One region of the Altererythrobacter sp. H2 genome, then DNA from elsewhere that is predicted to be linked to it. Evidence: predicted binding sites of a transcription regulator. Region 1 holds the regulator's gene; each other region holds the start of a gene.
What was found. Region 1 encodes LexA, which represses DNA repair genes until DNA is damaged. Its sites were predicted from a motif close to GTTCCNCNCTTGTTCT; they were not measured.
Positions count from the first base shown of each region.

Region 2: U4960_RS06610 (ATP-dependent helicase) is a predicted target of LexA. The motif match lies at 1,953-1,968, and genes of this name have one in related genera.
Region 3: recA (recombinase RecA) is a predicted target of LexA. The motif match lies at 2,110-2,125, and genes of this name have one in related genera.

Region 1 is NZ_CP141285.1:1,706,912-1,711,700, forward strand. It holds gene trpC (indole-3-glycerol phosphate synthase TrpC) at 1-291, shown strand, start outside; gene moaC (cyclic pyranopterin monophosphate synthase MoaC) at 472-942, shown strand; gene U4960_RS08640 (molybdopterin molybdotransferase MoeA) at 939-2,120, shown strand; gene lexA (transcriptional repressor LexA) at 2,212-2,904, shown strand; gene U4960_RS08650 (ComEC/Rec2 family competence protein) at 2,887-4,789, opposite strand, start outside.
Region 2 is NZ_CP141285.1:1,288,239-1,293,027, reverse strand. It holds gene rsmD (16S rRNA (guanine(966)-N(2))-methyltransferase RsmD) at 1-459, shown strand, start outside; gene U4960_RS06620 (hypothetical protein) at 515-1,177, opposite strand; gene U4960_RS06615 (hypothetical protein) at 1,351-1,749, opposite strand; gene U4960_RS06610 (ATP-dependent helicase) at 1,976-4,270, shown strand; gene queF (preQ(1) synthase) at 4,274-4,747, opposite strand.
Region 3 is NZ_CP141285.1:1,375,950-1,380,738, forward strand. It holds partial or broken gene U4960_RS07040 (DUF4139 domain-containing protein) at 1-422, shown strand, start outside; gene U4960_RS07045 (DUF4139 domain-containing protein) at 438-2,075, shown strand; gene recA (recombinase RecA) at 2,201-3,262, shown strand; gene U4960_RS07055 (class I SAM-dependent methyltransferase) at 3,626-4,453, shown strand; gene alaS (alanine--tRNA ligase) at 4,526-4,789, shown strand, end outside.

The DNA.
Region 1 (4,789 bases):
GAAGTGCATGACGAAGCCGAGATGGAGCGCGCCCATGCGCTGAAGTCCCGGCTGATCGGAGTAAACAACCGCAATCTCAAGACTTTCACCACCGATCTTGCCACCACCGAAAGGCTTGCCCCGCTCGCCCCTCCCGGCACTCTGCTGGTCGGTGAAAGCGGGATCAACAGCCATGCCGATTGCGAGCGATTGGCCCGCAGCGGCGTCCGGACTTTCCTCGTCGGGGAAAGCCTGATGCGGCAGGCCGATGTAGAGGGCGCGACGCGGGCACTTTTGACAGGACGAGCCTGACGCGCAGACACTGTCCTACAAGGTGCTCGTCTGGCATAGAGGGCGGATGAGCATGAGTGCCACTCCGTCCGTTTTCCTGCCCCCGTCTGGTGAGATGCACCGCCCGGACTTTTTCTCTCCAGGACTGTGTAACATGTGTAACAGGTCTCCGGATTCCAGGCACTTGCGGGGACCCGGCCAATGAGCCGTTTGACCCATCTCAACGAGTCGGGCGCAGCGCACATGGTCGATGTCGGCGGCAAGGCCGAAACGCAGCGCATGGCCCGGGCCGGGGGCGTGATCCGCATGAGCGAGGGGGCGCTGGCGGCGATCCGGGCTGGCGACGCGCCCAAGGGCGATGTGCTCGGCACCGCACGGATCGCCGGGATCATGGCCGCCAAGAAGACGGCCGAACTGATCCCGTTGTGCCATCCGCTGGCGCTGACCTCTGTGGAAGTCACGTTCGACTACATCGATGGCGGGGTCGCGGTCACGGCCACAGCCTCGCTCACCGGCAAGACCGGCGTGGAAATGGAAGCAATGACAGCCGCTTCGGTGGCGCTGCTCACAGTCTATGACATGGCCAAGGCGCTCGACAAGGGCATGGTGATCGAGTCGGTGCGGCTGCTTGCCAAGAGCGGCGGCAAGTCGGGTGACTGGGTGGCGGAATGAGCCTGCCTGCGCTCACCATCGAGCAGGCGCAGGCGCGGATGCTGGCCCTGCTCGCGCCGATGCCGGCGGAGGCGGTGCCGGTCGAGCGGGCGCTGGGCCGCTACCTTGCGCAGCCGCTGGTGGCGGCGCGGACCCAGCCGCCGGCCGACCTTTCGGCGATGGACGGCTACGCGGTGGCGGGCACAGGCCCGTGGCAGCGATTGGGCGAGAGCCGCTGCGGCGAGCCGTTTGGCGGGCCGATCGCAGCGGGGCAATGCGTCCGCATCTCGACCGGCGCGATCCTGCCCCTTGGGGCGGACCGCGTGCTGATCCAGGAAGATGCCCTGGTGGCGGGCGCGCAGGTCTCCGCCACCGTCGATCCGGCCGCTGGCAAGCACATCCGCCGCAAGGGGTTCGAGTTCGCGCCCGGCGCTCTCCTCCTGCCCGCCGGGCCCTGGATCGGCCCGGCGCAACTGGCACTGGTGCGCTCTGCCGGCCATGCGACGGTGCCCGTCCACGCTGCGCCGACCGTGGCCGTGTTCGACAGCGGTGACGAGCTGACCAGCGACCCTACCTCCTGCGCTGTCCACCAGATCCCCGCCAGCAACGGCGCCATGCTCGGGGCCATGGCGTCATCGCTGCCCTGCACCGTGCGGCAGGGCGCACCCCTGCCCGACCGGCTCGATGCGATCGTCGCCGCGCTGGAGGACCATGCCGATGCCGACCTGCTGGTCCTGACCGGCGGCGCCTCTGTGGGCGTCCATGACCTGGCCCGGCCTGCGCTGGAGGCAGTTGGGGCAGAGCTCGACTTCTGGAAGGTTGCGATGAAGCCCGGCAAGCCGCTGATGGTCGCCCGGCGCGGCCGCCAGGTCGTGATTGGCCTGCCTGGCAACCCGGTTTCGGCCTTCGTGACCGGCTTCCTGTTCATGCTGCCTGCGCTGCGCCGGTTGCTGGGGGCGGCCGAATGCCTCCCGCAAACCGTATCCATCCCCCTGGCAACCGACTGCGCACCGGGCGGACCAAGGCGCGAATTGCTGCGCGGGTCGCTCAGGCCGGATGGCGTGATGCCATCGCGCGAGCAGGACAGCAGCGCCTTGCTCAGCCTCGCCCGGTCTGACGTGCTGATCGACCGTCCCGCACACGCCGATGAGGCTAAAGCGGGAACGCCTGTTCCGGTCTACCTGCTCGGAAACGGCTGAAATGCTTGACTCGTGAAACGGGGTTGCCTACTTGTTCCACATTCGTTCGCATGGCGCGGGCGGAACAGGAACGGCACAGGGAGCCTCCGCGATGCTGACAGCCAAGCAGCATGAACTGATCCGCTTCATTCAGGTTCGCCTGGAAGAAACCGGCATTTCCCCCAGTTTCGAGGAAATGAAGGAAGCGCTCGATCTCAAGAGCAAGTCCGGCGTTCACCGCCTGATTTCCGCTCTGGAAGAGCGCGGCTTCATCCGCCGGCTGCCCAACCGGGCCCGCGCGCTGGAGGTGCTCAAGCAGCCGGAAGACGTGCTGTCGGTGCCGAAAGCAGCGCCCCGTGCAGCCAATGATCCGGTCAGCCTGGCCCGCGCACCTGCGAAGCAGGCGCCGCGCCCGGCCAACGATGTGGTCGATATCCCGCTGCATGGCCGGATTGCCGCCGGTGCGCCGATTGAGGCTTTCGAGGAGCACAGCAGCCTGCCGGTCCCCGCCGCCCTGCTGGGCCCGGGCGAGCATTACGCGCTGGAGGTTTCCGGCGATTCGATGATCGAGGCAGGCATCTTCGACGGGGACTTCGCGCTGGTCCGCCGGACCGATACCGCGCGTGATGGTGAAATCGTGGTCGCGCTGGTCGACAACGAGGAAGCGACGCTGAAGTACCTGCACCGCGATGCGGGGATGGTGCGGCTTGATCCGGCCAATGCGAGTTATGACCCGCAGGTCTACGAACCCCATCGGGTCCAGGTCCAGGGCAAACTCGCGGGCCTCCTACGGCGCTATCACTGAGTTAGTTGGCTTCGCAGGCGTCCGGTCGGGCGGCTTGTGCCACCAGCCATGGTCGCCCTGGCTTGCGGCAACCGTTTCGATCCGCTCATCCGGGAGGTAGATGGCGAGGCCGCCGGTTTGCTCCAGCATCTTGCGGTCGGCCTTGAGCCAGGTCGGGCGGCAACTTGCGGGCAGCCAGCGGTCGGCAATGACGATGTCGGCGCGTTCGCAGGCAGAAGCCAGTGCACGCTCCTCGACCCGCTCGCGGTTCAAGGCCATCAGCAAGGCCCACTTGCGCCCATCACGTTCGATTGCCAGGGTGCAGAAATCGCGGCTGCATTGCGCGCCCGGCCAGTCCTTGAGGGAAATCGGCTCGCCGGATAGGCCGGCGGTTTCCAGCAGGTTGTCGCGCACGTACTCGCTCCGCGTCTCGCGCAGCATGAGGAGGCGCTCACCTTCCCCGGTGATGCCGACCTGTCTGCCGTCTGTCGAAACCAACACGTCGGGCACTGGGGTCATCACCAGCGCAACTGCCGCTGCAGCAACCGGAACGAGGCCTAGCAGCCGGACCCGCCCATGCCACAGCGCGAGCCAGATTCCGCCCACGACAAACAAGGCAAAGGTGCCCGCGCCCATTTGCGGCATCAGCTTCACCGCACCCGGCTGGTCAGCCGTCCAGTGGGCAATCGCCAGCAGGGCTTCGAGCGACTTCTCGCTCACCCACCACGCCGGCCGTCCCAGCCCGACGGTGTCGAGCAGCAGGCCGAGTGCAATGGCTGGCATGGATATCAGTGTGACCAGCGGGATGGCGATGACGTTGGCGAAAGCTCCGTAAAGGCCCGCGCGGTGAAAATGGAACAGCACGATCGGCGTGAGCACCGCTTCGATCACCAGCCCGGTGGCCAGCAGCATTGCCAGCCTGCGCCCCTGCCGCGCCAGCCAGCTTTCCTCTCGCGCAGCGAGGAAGGCCTTTACCGGTCGGCTCTCGTGCAGCGCAATAATCGCCAGAACAGCGGCAAAGCTCATCTGGAAACTCGGGCCGATCAGCGCTTCCGGCCAGACCAGCAGCACCAGAAAAGCCGCGGTTGCCAGCATCCGCACGGACAGGGGCTCCCGTCCAATCGCCAGGGCAGTCAGGACCAGCAACGCGCCTATGCAGCTGCGCACCGTCGGCACTTCGGCACCTGTCAGCAGGGTGTACCCGACACCGGCCAGTGCCCCTACCCCCGCCGCCAGGACCGGCAGGCGAATTCTCAGCGCCAGCCAAGGTGACAAGGCCAGCAGCTTGAGTGCCAGCAGGTACCCTGCCGCGATCACTGCGCTGACATGGACCCCGCTGATCGAGAGCAGGTGAGTCAGCCCGGAATCGCGCATGGCTTTTTCGTCACCCAGGTCGATCGCGCCCCGGTCACCGCTGGCAAAGGCCGCTGCGATCGTACCGGCTGAGCCATCGACCTGCTCCCGGACATGGGCCGCAAGGCGGCGCTGGACCTGCGCCAGACCGCGCACCTGCGGCGCGTTCTCTACCACCTCGACCGGGCCCAAGGCGGAGCCGGTTGCAGCAAGCCCGTCAAACCAGGCGCGGCGGGCGAAGTCATATCCTCCGGGAAGCATGGGCGGCGCAGGCGGCGAAAGTCTCGCGCGTAAACGCACCACCGCGCCCTCGGTCATGGCTGGCGTTGCATCGGCAGCGGGCAGGTTTATCCGGATCTTGCGGGCGATGCCTGCCTCGGCATCGCGAATGGCCAGAACCAGGCGGATACGCTGCTGGGCGGGCTGTTCCTGCCGGTCAAGCACGCGGCCAACGATGATCGTGACGCTCGTCCGGGTAATCGGCTCCGCACCAACCAGGGCCGACCTTGCCCACACCGTCCCCACCCCTGCAGCGAGCAAGAGACTGGTGGTG
Region 2 (4,789 bases), 420 kb from region 1:
CTGTTCAACATGCTGACCAGCCGCCTCGGCGCATTCGATGGTCTGAAGGTGGCCGATCTGTTTGCAGGGTCAGGTGCACTCGGGCTGGAAGCGCTCAGCCGCGGGGCGGCGCATTGCCTGTTCGTGGAACAGGATAGCGAAGCCCTGAACGCAATCAGGGCAAATATCGCCGCCCTCGGCGCACGTGACCGCAGCGAAGTGCGCGCCGGATCGGTGCTTGCCCTGCCTGCCGCCAAAGCGCCTTTTGACCTTATCCTGCTCGACCCGCCCTACGGCACCGGCGCAGGCGCGGTAGCCCTCGACCGGTTGCACCGGCTCGGATGGATTGGCCCGGCCAGCTGGGTAGCGCTGGAAACCGGTGCCAGTGAAACGGTCGACGTCAAAGGCTTCACGATCGAAGCGGAGCGCAAGGTGGGCAAGGCCAAGCTGTGGTTTGCCAGGGTAGCCGGAGAAATCTGACCTTCAGCCTGACAGGACAGGTGGGCCGGACTTCCACGGTCCGGCCCGCTCTCACTCACTGACCGCCGGGGTTGCGGCAGCTGTCGCGGCGGGTGGCTGTACACACCGGGTATTCGCCCTGGGGCGGCGGCGGGACCTGCTGCATCACGGTGTTGTCGGTCCAGCGCACGGAGCCGGGATTGCCAGCCATATTGCGCACCGCAGTGCTGCGCGCCGCTGCCGTCGCAGGTGCGGTGGCAGGACTCGTGGTGTCGCCCATGGCGCCCGGGGTCGACCCGGTCATAGGTGCCTGGCTCCTCGACTGGGCAGGCGGAGGCATTGCGCCATCAGGCGGGGTCATGCCCGGATTGGCTGGCGGCGGGGCTGCGGGCGGCGGGGCGGTGCCCTGCAACTGCTGGTTGATCGAGGCCCAGGTCTGCGCCTGCTGCTCCGGAGTCATGGCCATGATCCGCATGCGCTGATCATCATTAAGCAGCCACCAGCCGCGCTGCTGATCGGCGTCAAGCGTCCAGTAATAGGTACGGGTATTTTCGGGCCAGGCTTCATACCGGCTTCGCCGGTCCGGGGGCCAGCTGTCAAAATCGCGTTGCTGCTCGGCGCTCATCGTCGAGGCAGCCTGGCCCGCCGTTGAGGGCCTGTCAGGCATGGCAGAATCCTGAGCGGACAATGGCAGGGCAGTGGCCAGCGCGATCGCTGCGGCAAACGTCACTTTGTTCATGATGGTCTCCTACGTTAGCCCTGTTGTTTCGGTCGCAACCCGGCCAGCCGCCGGCTTGTTCCCCCCAGACCAACCTAAGTTAGGCAACCGGATGGAGAATCCGGGATGGATCGGGCAAGAAGGGCGGCAAGGCGAACCGTGAAACGCGCGCCTTGCCGCCCCAGTCAGGTGGATCAGCTCTGCGGATCTTCCACCGGCGCGGCCTGCTCGTTCTGGGCGGCAAACCGCTGCTCAACCTGTTGCCAGGCGGCGGCGCGTTCGGGTTCGGCCATCATGCTAAGCGCCTGCTTGTCGCTGTCGGGCAGCCCCCAGAAGAGCGCACGGCGATTTTCCGGCAGGGTCTGGAAGTAATCCCGGATTGGCTGGGGCCAGGCGGCAAATTCCGCTTTCCGCTCTGCCGGCCGCCCGGCCATATCGGCTTCGTCAGTCTCATGGGCGCTGTTGTGGGGTGCCTCCGAAGCTGGCGCGCTGCCGTGAGCCGCCGGGTCCGATCCGTGATGGTCTTGCGCAGCGGCAGGAACGGCGAACAGGGCAACAAGACCGGAAATGACAAATAGTGTGGGGTACCGCATGGTATGCTCCTTTGACGATTGAACCATGCGTGACGAACGCGACCCGGACGGGGTGTGAGGGCATCAAGCCACGCAGGCAAGCTACCCCGGCGGCGATTGGGCTTGCCGGATGCAGGACCGGGCGGACCGTGTGCCCTTTTCGCGACGGAGCGAACCGGCCTCCGGAAAAGCCGAACCCGGGCTTGCTTGCGGTTCAGGCCGATGTTCCCTAGCTGTTCACGCAACCATGCAATCCGAATCCCCTCCTGTCGCCCCCGTGCCCCCTTATGCCGCGCGGCTGAACCCGCCACAGCAGCAGGCGGTGCTGACCACCGAAGGGCCGGTGCTGATGCTGGCCGGGGCAGGGACCGGGAAGACGGCGGCGCTGACTGCGCGCCTCGCCCATCTCGTCGCCACCCGGCGCGCCTGGCCGAGCGAGATCCTCTGCGTCACTTTCACCAACAAGGCCGCGCGCGAGATGCGCCACCGGGTTGGTCAGCACATTGGTGACGCGGTGGAAGGAATGCCCTGGCTCGGCACGTTCCATTCGATCGGGGCGAAGATGCTGCGCCGCCATGCCGAGCTGGTCGGGCTTCAGTCGAACTACACCATCATCGATACCGACGACCAGTTACGGCTGCTCAAGCAGCTGATCCAGCAGAACGACCTCGACGAGAAGCGCTGGCCCGCGCGCCAGCTGGCCGGTCTGATCGATCGCTGGAAGAATCGCGGGCTCAACCCCGGCGATCTCGATGCGGTGGAGAACGAAGCCTATGCCAATGGGCGCGGGGCACAGTTCTATCAGCTCTATCAGGACCGGCTGAAGGCGTTGAATGCGTGCGATTTCGGCGATCTGCTGCTGCACATGCTCAACGTGTTCCGCACCCACCGCGAGGTGCTGGAGATCTACCAGCAACGCTTCAAGTACATCCTGGTTGACGAATACCAGGACACCAACCAGGTCCAGTACCTGTGGCTGCGGCTGCTGGCGCAGGAGCGCAAGAACATCTGCGTGGTCGGGGATGACGACCAGTCGATCTATTCCTGGCGCGGGGCGGAAGTCGCCAACATTCTGCGCTTCGAGAAGGATTTTCCGGGCGCGGCGGTGATCAAGCTGGAGCAGAACTATCGCTCCACCCCGCACATTCTTGCGGCCGCCAGCGGGCTGATCCGCGCCAACAGCCAGCGCCACGACAAGACCCTGTGGACCGAAGTCAATGGCGGCGACAAGGTGCGCGTGATCGGTGTGTGGGACGGGCCGGAGGAAGCCCGCCGGGTGGGCGAAGAGATCGAGCGGCTGGAACGCGAAGGCGCGGCGCTGGACCAGGTGGCGATCCTCGTGCGCGCCCAGTATCAGACCCGCGAGTTCGAGGACCGCTTCATCCAGATTGGCCTGGGCTACAAGATCGTCGGCGGTTTCCGGTTCTACGAGCGAGCGGAAATCCGCGATGCACTCGCCTATTTGCGCGTCATCGCCCAGCCGCAAGACGATCTGGCGTTCGAGCGGATCCACAACCAGCCCAAGCGCGGCCTTGGCGCCAAGACGCTGGAGAAGATGCACCAGCACGCCCGGCGCACCGGCTTGCCCCTTGCCGCCGCTGCCCTGCAACTGGCTGACAGCGACGAATTGCCTGCCCGCGCCGGGAACACGATTGCCGGGCTGCTTGGCCAGTTCCTGCACTGGCGCGAACTGGCCAAGCAGACCAGCCCGGCGGAGCTTATGCGCCAGGTGCTCGACGATTGCGGCTATCTCGCCATGCTGGAGGCGGAAAGAACTGCTGAAGCCAAGGGGCGGATCGAAAACCTGTCCGAGCTTGCCCGCGCGATGGAGGACTATGATACGCTCGGCGATTTCCTCGAACATGTCGCGCTGGTGATGGACAACGAGGCCGCGAACGACGCCGAGAAGGTCACCATCATGACCATGCATGCGGCCAAGGGGCTGGAATTCGACAACGTCTTCCTGCCCGGATGGGAAGAAGGCGTGTTTCCCAGCCAGCGTGCGCTGGACGAAGGCGGGCTTGCCTCACTGGAGGAAGAGCGGCGCCTTGCCTACGTTGCCCTCACCCGCGCCCGGCGGCACTGCACCGTGTTCCATGCCGCCAACCGCCGCATTTACGGCCAGTGGACCAGCTCGATCCCGAGCCGCTTCATCGAAGAACTGCCCGACGAGCATATCGAGCAGGAAACCACGCTGACCGGAGGCGCCTCCCTGTGGCGCGCCAACTGGAGCGAGACCGACGACCCGTTCGCCCATGTCAGCCAGGCTCGCCCGGATCGCGGCAACACCCGCGGGCCCGGCTGGCAGCGGGCCCTCGCCACCGGCTATGACAGCCGCCCGGCGCGGGTGGAGGAGAGCCGCCGCAGCGCGGCCAGCTTTGCTGCCAAGGCCCGCACCGATGTCGCAGTCGGCAGCCGCGTGTTCCACGATAAGTTCGGTTATGGCACCGTGGTCGATCAGGAAGGCAACAAGCTGGAAATAGCGTTTGAGCAAGCCGGCACCAAGCGGGTGATCGACAGCTTCATCACGCTGGCAGACTGATGCCTAGCCCCGCCCGCGATAACCGGCCACGCCCTGTTCGGGCACCCACAGTCCTTCGGGCACGGCGCCGGTCTGCCAGAACACGTCGATCGGGATGCCGCCGCGCGGATACCAGTAGCCGCCGATCCGCAGCCACCGGGGCTGCATTTCCGCCGCCAGCCGCTGGCCAATGCCAACGGTTACGTCCTCGTGAAAGCCATTGTGGTTGCGGAAGCTGCCGAGAAACAGCTTGAGGCTCTTCGATTCGACGATCGTTTCGCTTGGCGCATAGTCGATTACCAGATGGGCGAAATCAGGCGCACCGGTTACCGGGCAGAGCGAGGTGAATTCCGGCACGGCAAAGCGCACCAGGTAGAGCGCACCTGCGCGCGGATTGGGCACATAATCGAGCAAGGCCTCACCGGGCGAAGCGGGCAAGGCGGTCTGCTGGCCAAGGAAGCGGGGGGCGCTGTGCGCGGGATCTGGTGTGTCGCTCATGCCGCGCATGTGGCGTCAACAGGCGCCCGGCACAAGTCATCG
Region 3 (4,789 bases), 330 kb from region 1:
GAACGGCATCGGCCACACCCCGATGGGCAGCGAGCTGAGCCTGCGGACCGGCGATGCGTTTGACGTGTTCGTCCAGGCCGAAGTCGAGAGCCGGCAGGAGATTACCGCGTCCGAATGGGAGAAATCGGCCCGATACCGCGTGATCCGCGATGGCCAGGTGGTCGAACAGGTCGAGGTCGAGCGGGCCCAGGACGTTCTACCGCACCACCATGCGTTACAAGCTGACCAACGCCAAGGCGACGCCGGTGGAGGTCGACCTGGTCCAGGCAGGTCTTGGCCAGTACTGGTGGGGCTATGATTACCGGATCGTCAGCGAGGACGTGCCGGGTGAACAGATCAACTTCGACCGGCGCAAATGGATGGTGTCCGTGCCGGCAGAAGGCGAGCGGACGATCCGCGTAACCTACGAAACCCGGTACTGACGGGGCGCGCGGGCCATGCGCCTGATCACTGCCGCCCTGGCCCTGCTGTCGCTGGCAAGCCCGTTGCAGGCGCGCGAGGTGGTGGACGCCTCCGCGCCGCAGGCCATGTCGGTCACGCTCTACCGCGACCCGTCGCGCGGCACGGGCGAGGCGATGAACCGTGACTGGCCGCAAGGCTTCGCGATGATCAGTGAAACCCGCACTGTTACCCTGCCGCCGGGCGAATCGACCGTGCGCTTCGAAGGCGTGGCTGAAGGCATGGTGGGGGTGACCGCGATCGTCACCGGCCTGCCGGGCGGCACGATCGAGATGAACCGCAACGCGGAGCTGCTTTCGCCCGCCGCGCTGGTCAACGGCGCGCTGGGCAACCGGGTCACCATTACCCGCACCAACCCTGCCACCGGCAAGGCGGTGAGCGAAGAGGCGGTCGTCCGCACCCGCGCCGATGGCGGGCTGGTGCTCCAGACCGGGGCCGGGTTCGAGGCGGTGCGCTGCGCCGGCTTGCCCGAGGGGCTGACTTTTGACCGCATTCCCGCAGGGCTTTCCGCCAGCCCGGTGTTCAGCATCGATACCCGCGATGCAGGTGGGGGGACCTATACCGTCACCCTGACCTATCTCGCCTGGGGGTTTGACTGGCAGGCCAACTATGTCGCCACCCTGGCCGAGTCGCGCGACGACGCGAAGGGTGACGGCGAGTTTACGATGCGGCTGCTGAGCTGGCTGACCCTGCTCAACGACAACGGGCAATCATTTCCCGATGCCGAACTGATGGTGATCGCCGGCACGCTCAACGTCACCAGCAATTACCGGGATCTGGCCGAACCGCCGGTGGCCGATCCCCTGCGGCTGACCTGCTACCCGCTGGGGAGCACCGCCGAGGGGTCGGGCATGCCGTTCTACGGGTCCTATCCCCCTCCGCCGCCACCGCCGCCCCCAGCTCCTGCGATGATGGCGGATGCGGCGGAAATCATGGTTACCGGATCGCGGATGAACCGGATCGTCGTGACAGCTCAGAAGGTTCGCACGGCCGAGGAAGAGCAGCTGGGCGATCTCAAGCTTTACCGGGTGCCGTTCCCGGTCACCGTGGCGGCCAAGGGGCTCAAGCAGGTTGCCTTCCTGAGCAAGGACGCGGTGCGGGCGCGCTATCTCTACCGGATCGGGTGCGATCCGTGGGAAAGGTATGCCGCCACCGACGACGTGGGAGACCTGGAACAGGCCGAGGTCCTGCTGGTCACGCGCAACGAGATGAAGAAAGGGCTCGGCGTAGCTCTGCCGCAGGGCGCGATGGCGGTGTTCGAGCCGGGCGCGCTCGGCACCCAGCTGGTCGCCGAAACCGATCTGCGTGACTATCCCGTGGGCCAGGATGTCGAGCTGGAGCTGTCGGACAGTGCACAGGTGTTCAGCCAGTGCGCCTACAACGGGCCGGGTGACCCGCCCGAAGACGGCGCGAAGTGGCGAAGGATGCGGGCCGAGATCAGCAATGCCAATAGCCATCCGGTGCGGGTGCGCGTGGTGCTGGGCGGGGCGGGCGAGATCGAGGCCCGCTGGCCGCGCCGCAAGACCGAGGTCAGGGACGGCGCGCTCGTGGTCGAGGTCACGGTGCCGGCGAACAGGACCGAGCAGTTCGACTGGCAGCTGCGCGAAACCGGCTAGGCAGGGCGCTGAAAGGCCTGTTTAAAAAAGTTCTGTTCCACTCTTGTTCTGCCGGAACAAATGCGATACATCGTCTTTCGTCGATAACGGGCACCAGGCCCTAGGCAAGCGAAGGAGGTCATGCGATGGCTGCGCAACTCAAGCTGGTGGAAGGCAAGGAAGTGAACGCAGAACGGCAGAAGGCGCTCGATGCAGCGCTCGCGCAGATTGACCGTGCATTCGGCAAGGGCTCGGCGATGAAGCTGGGCAGCAAGGAAGCGATGCAGGTGGAGGTAATCCCCACCGGTTCGCTCGGGCTCGACATTGCGCTTGGCGTGGGCGGCTTGCCCAAGGGCCGGGTGATCGAGGTCTATGGCCCGGAAAGCTCCGGCAAGACGACGCTGGCCCTGCATGTGATTGCCGAGGCGCAGAAGGCTGGCGGCACCGCTGCCTTCGTCGATGCCGAGCACGCGCTCGACCCGGTCTATGCCAAGAAGCTGGGGGTCGACATTGACGAGCTGATCGTGTCGCAGCCCGATACCGGCGAACAGGCGCTGGAAATCGTGGATACCCTGGTCCGCTCCAACGCGATCGACGTGCTGGTGGTCGACTCGGTTGCCGCCCTGGTTCCGCGTGCGGAGATCGAGGGCGAAATGGGTGACAGCCATGTCGGCCTCCAGGCCCGCCTGATGAGCCAGAGCCTGCGCAAGCTGACCGGCTCGATCAGCCGCTCCAAGTGCATGGTGATCTTCATCAACCAGCTGCGGATGAAGATCGGCGTGATGTATGGCAACCCGGAAACCACCACCGGCGGCAATGCGCTCAAGTTCTATGCCAGTGTCCGGCTCGACATTCGCCGCACCGGGCAGATCAAGGATCGTGACGAGATCGTCGGCAACGCGACCCGGGTGAAGGTGGTCAAGAACAAGGTGGCCCCTCCGTTCAAACAGGTCGAATTCGACATCATGTATGGTGAAGGCATTTCCAAGATCGGCGAGATCCTCGATCTCGGGGTCAAGGCCGGGGTGGTGGAGAAATCGGGCAGCTGGTTCAGCTACGATTCGATCCGGATCGGCCAGGGGCGCGAGAACGCCAAGCAGTTCCTCAAGGAAAATACCGAACTTTGCGACAAGCTGGAAGCCGCCATCCGCGGCCGAACCGACGTTGTCGCCGAGGAGATGATGGCCGGTCCTGACGCGGAGGACTGAACCATCGCTGCTCAAGCGGGCGCATGATCCCCGTCGCACTGGCGGGCGCGCCCGGGAAAACGGAAAACCGGCGTGATGGCGAGCTTCGCCACGCGCCGGTTTTTCTTGTCCGGCGGGCCTGCCCCCGCCCCGCACGCCGTCCGCCCGGACATCTTCCGCCCCAGCCGCATGTCGTCTGCCCCTGAGATCTACCGCCCCCGACGTCATGCGCCTCGGCGGATCCCGTGCCGGGCGCCCCGTTGGTGAGCCGCATCCTTGCCTCCGCTTCGGACCATTGTCGACCCCCGTCGGCTTGCCAACCCCTTGATTGCCGGTATGCTTTGCCGCGAGAACGCCCCCGGGTTCGCAACAAAGGGCAAGGCAGTGACGGACAAGAACGAGTGGCAGGGCCGGGTCGGCCAGAACTGGGCGGCCGAGTGGCGCCGCACCGATCGCAGCTTCACCGGCCTGACCGATGTCCTGCTCAACCGCGCCAGCGCCCGCCCGTTTCGCCGGGCGCTCGATGTCGGCTGTGGTGCCGGCGAACTCTCGCTGGCCCTGGCCCGCGGCCATGCCGGCGCGGAAGTGGTCGGCCTCGACATCAGCCCTGACCTGATCGCGGTCGCGCGGGAACGCAGCGGCTATCTCGGCAACGTGTTCTTCGACGAGGGCGATGCGTCGCACTGGCAACTGCCCGGCTATGCCCCTGACCTGATTGCCTCCCGCCACGGTGTGATGTTCTTTGACCGGCCGGTCGCAGCCTTCGCCCATCTCCTGGCCATGGCCGCCCCCGGCGCGAGACTGGTCTATTCCTGCTTCCGCGATGTGTCGGAGAATCCCTGGGCCGACCGGGTCATCTCGCTCCTCCCGCCCGAGGCGGTCGTTCCGATCGACCCGCTGACCCCCGGGCCGTTCGCAATGGCTGACCCGGTCCAGGTCGAAGGCATACTGGCCGAGGCTGGCTGGCAGGAGATCCGGCTGGAACCGGTCGACTTCGCTTTCATCCTGGGGGGCGGGGAGAACCCGCTGGAGGATGCGGTCTCCTACATGCTCACGATCGGGCCCGCCGCGCGCGCCGCCCGGATGCTGCCGGACGAGGATCGCGCCAACTTCATCGGCCGTCTGCGCCGCTTCCTGGCCAACAATGTCGAGGGCGGGCTGATCGCCTTGCGAGCAGGGGCATGGATCGTTTCGGCACAAAAGGCGTTGTAATCGGTTGCGCCGTTCTCAGACACCCGCTTAATCCGCTTGTCGCACGCGCGGCTTGTGCCTAATTCGCGGGGCATGACGTCCACCAACGAAATCCGCCGCAGCTTCCTCGATTATTTCGGCAAGGCTGGCCATGCCGTGCGCCCGAGTGCGCCGCTGGTTCCCTACAGCGATCCCACGCTGATGTTCGTCAACGCGGGGATGGTGCCGTTCAAGAACATGTTCACCGGGCTGGAAACCCCGCCCGCACCCACGGCCACCAGCAGCCAGAAGTGTGTCCGCGCCGGGGGCAAGCACAACGATCTCGACAATGTCGGCTACACCGCCCGGCATCACACC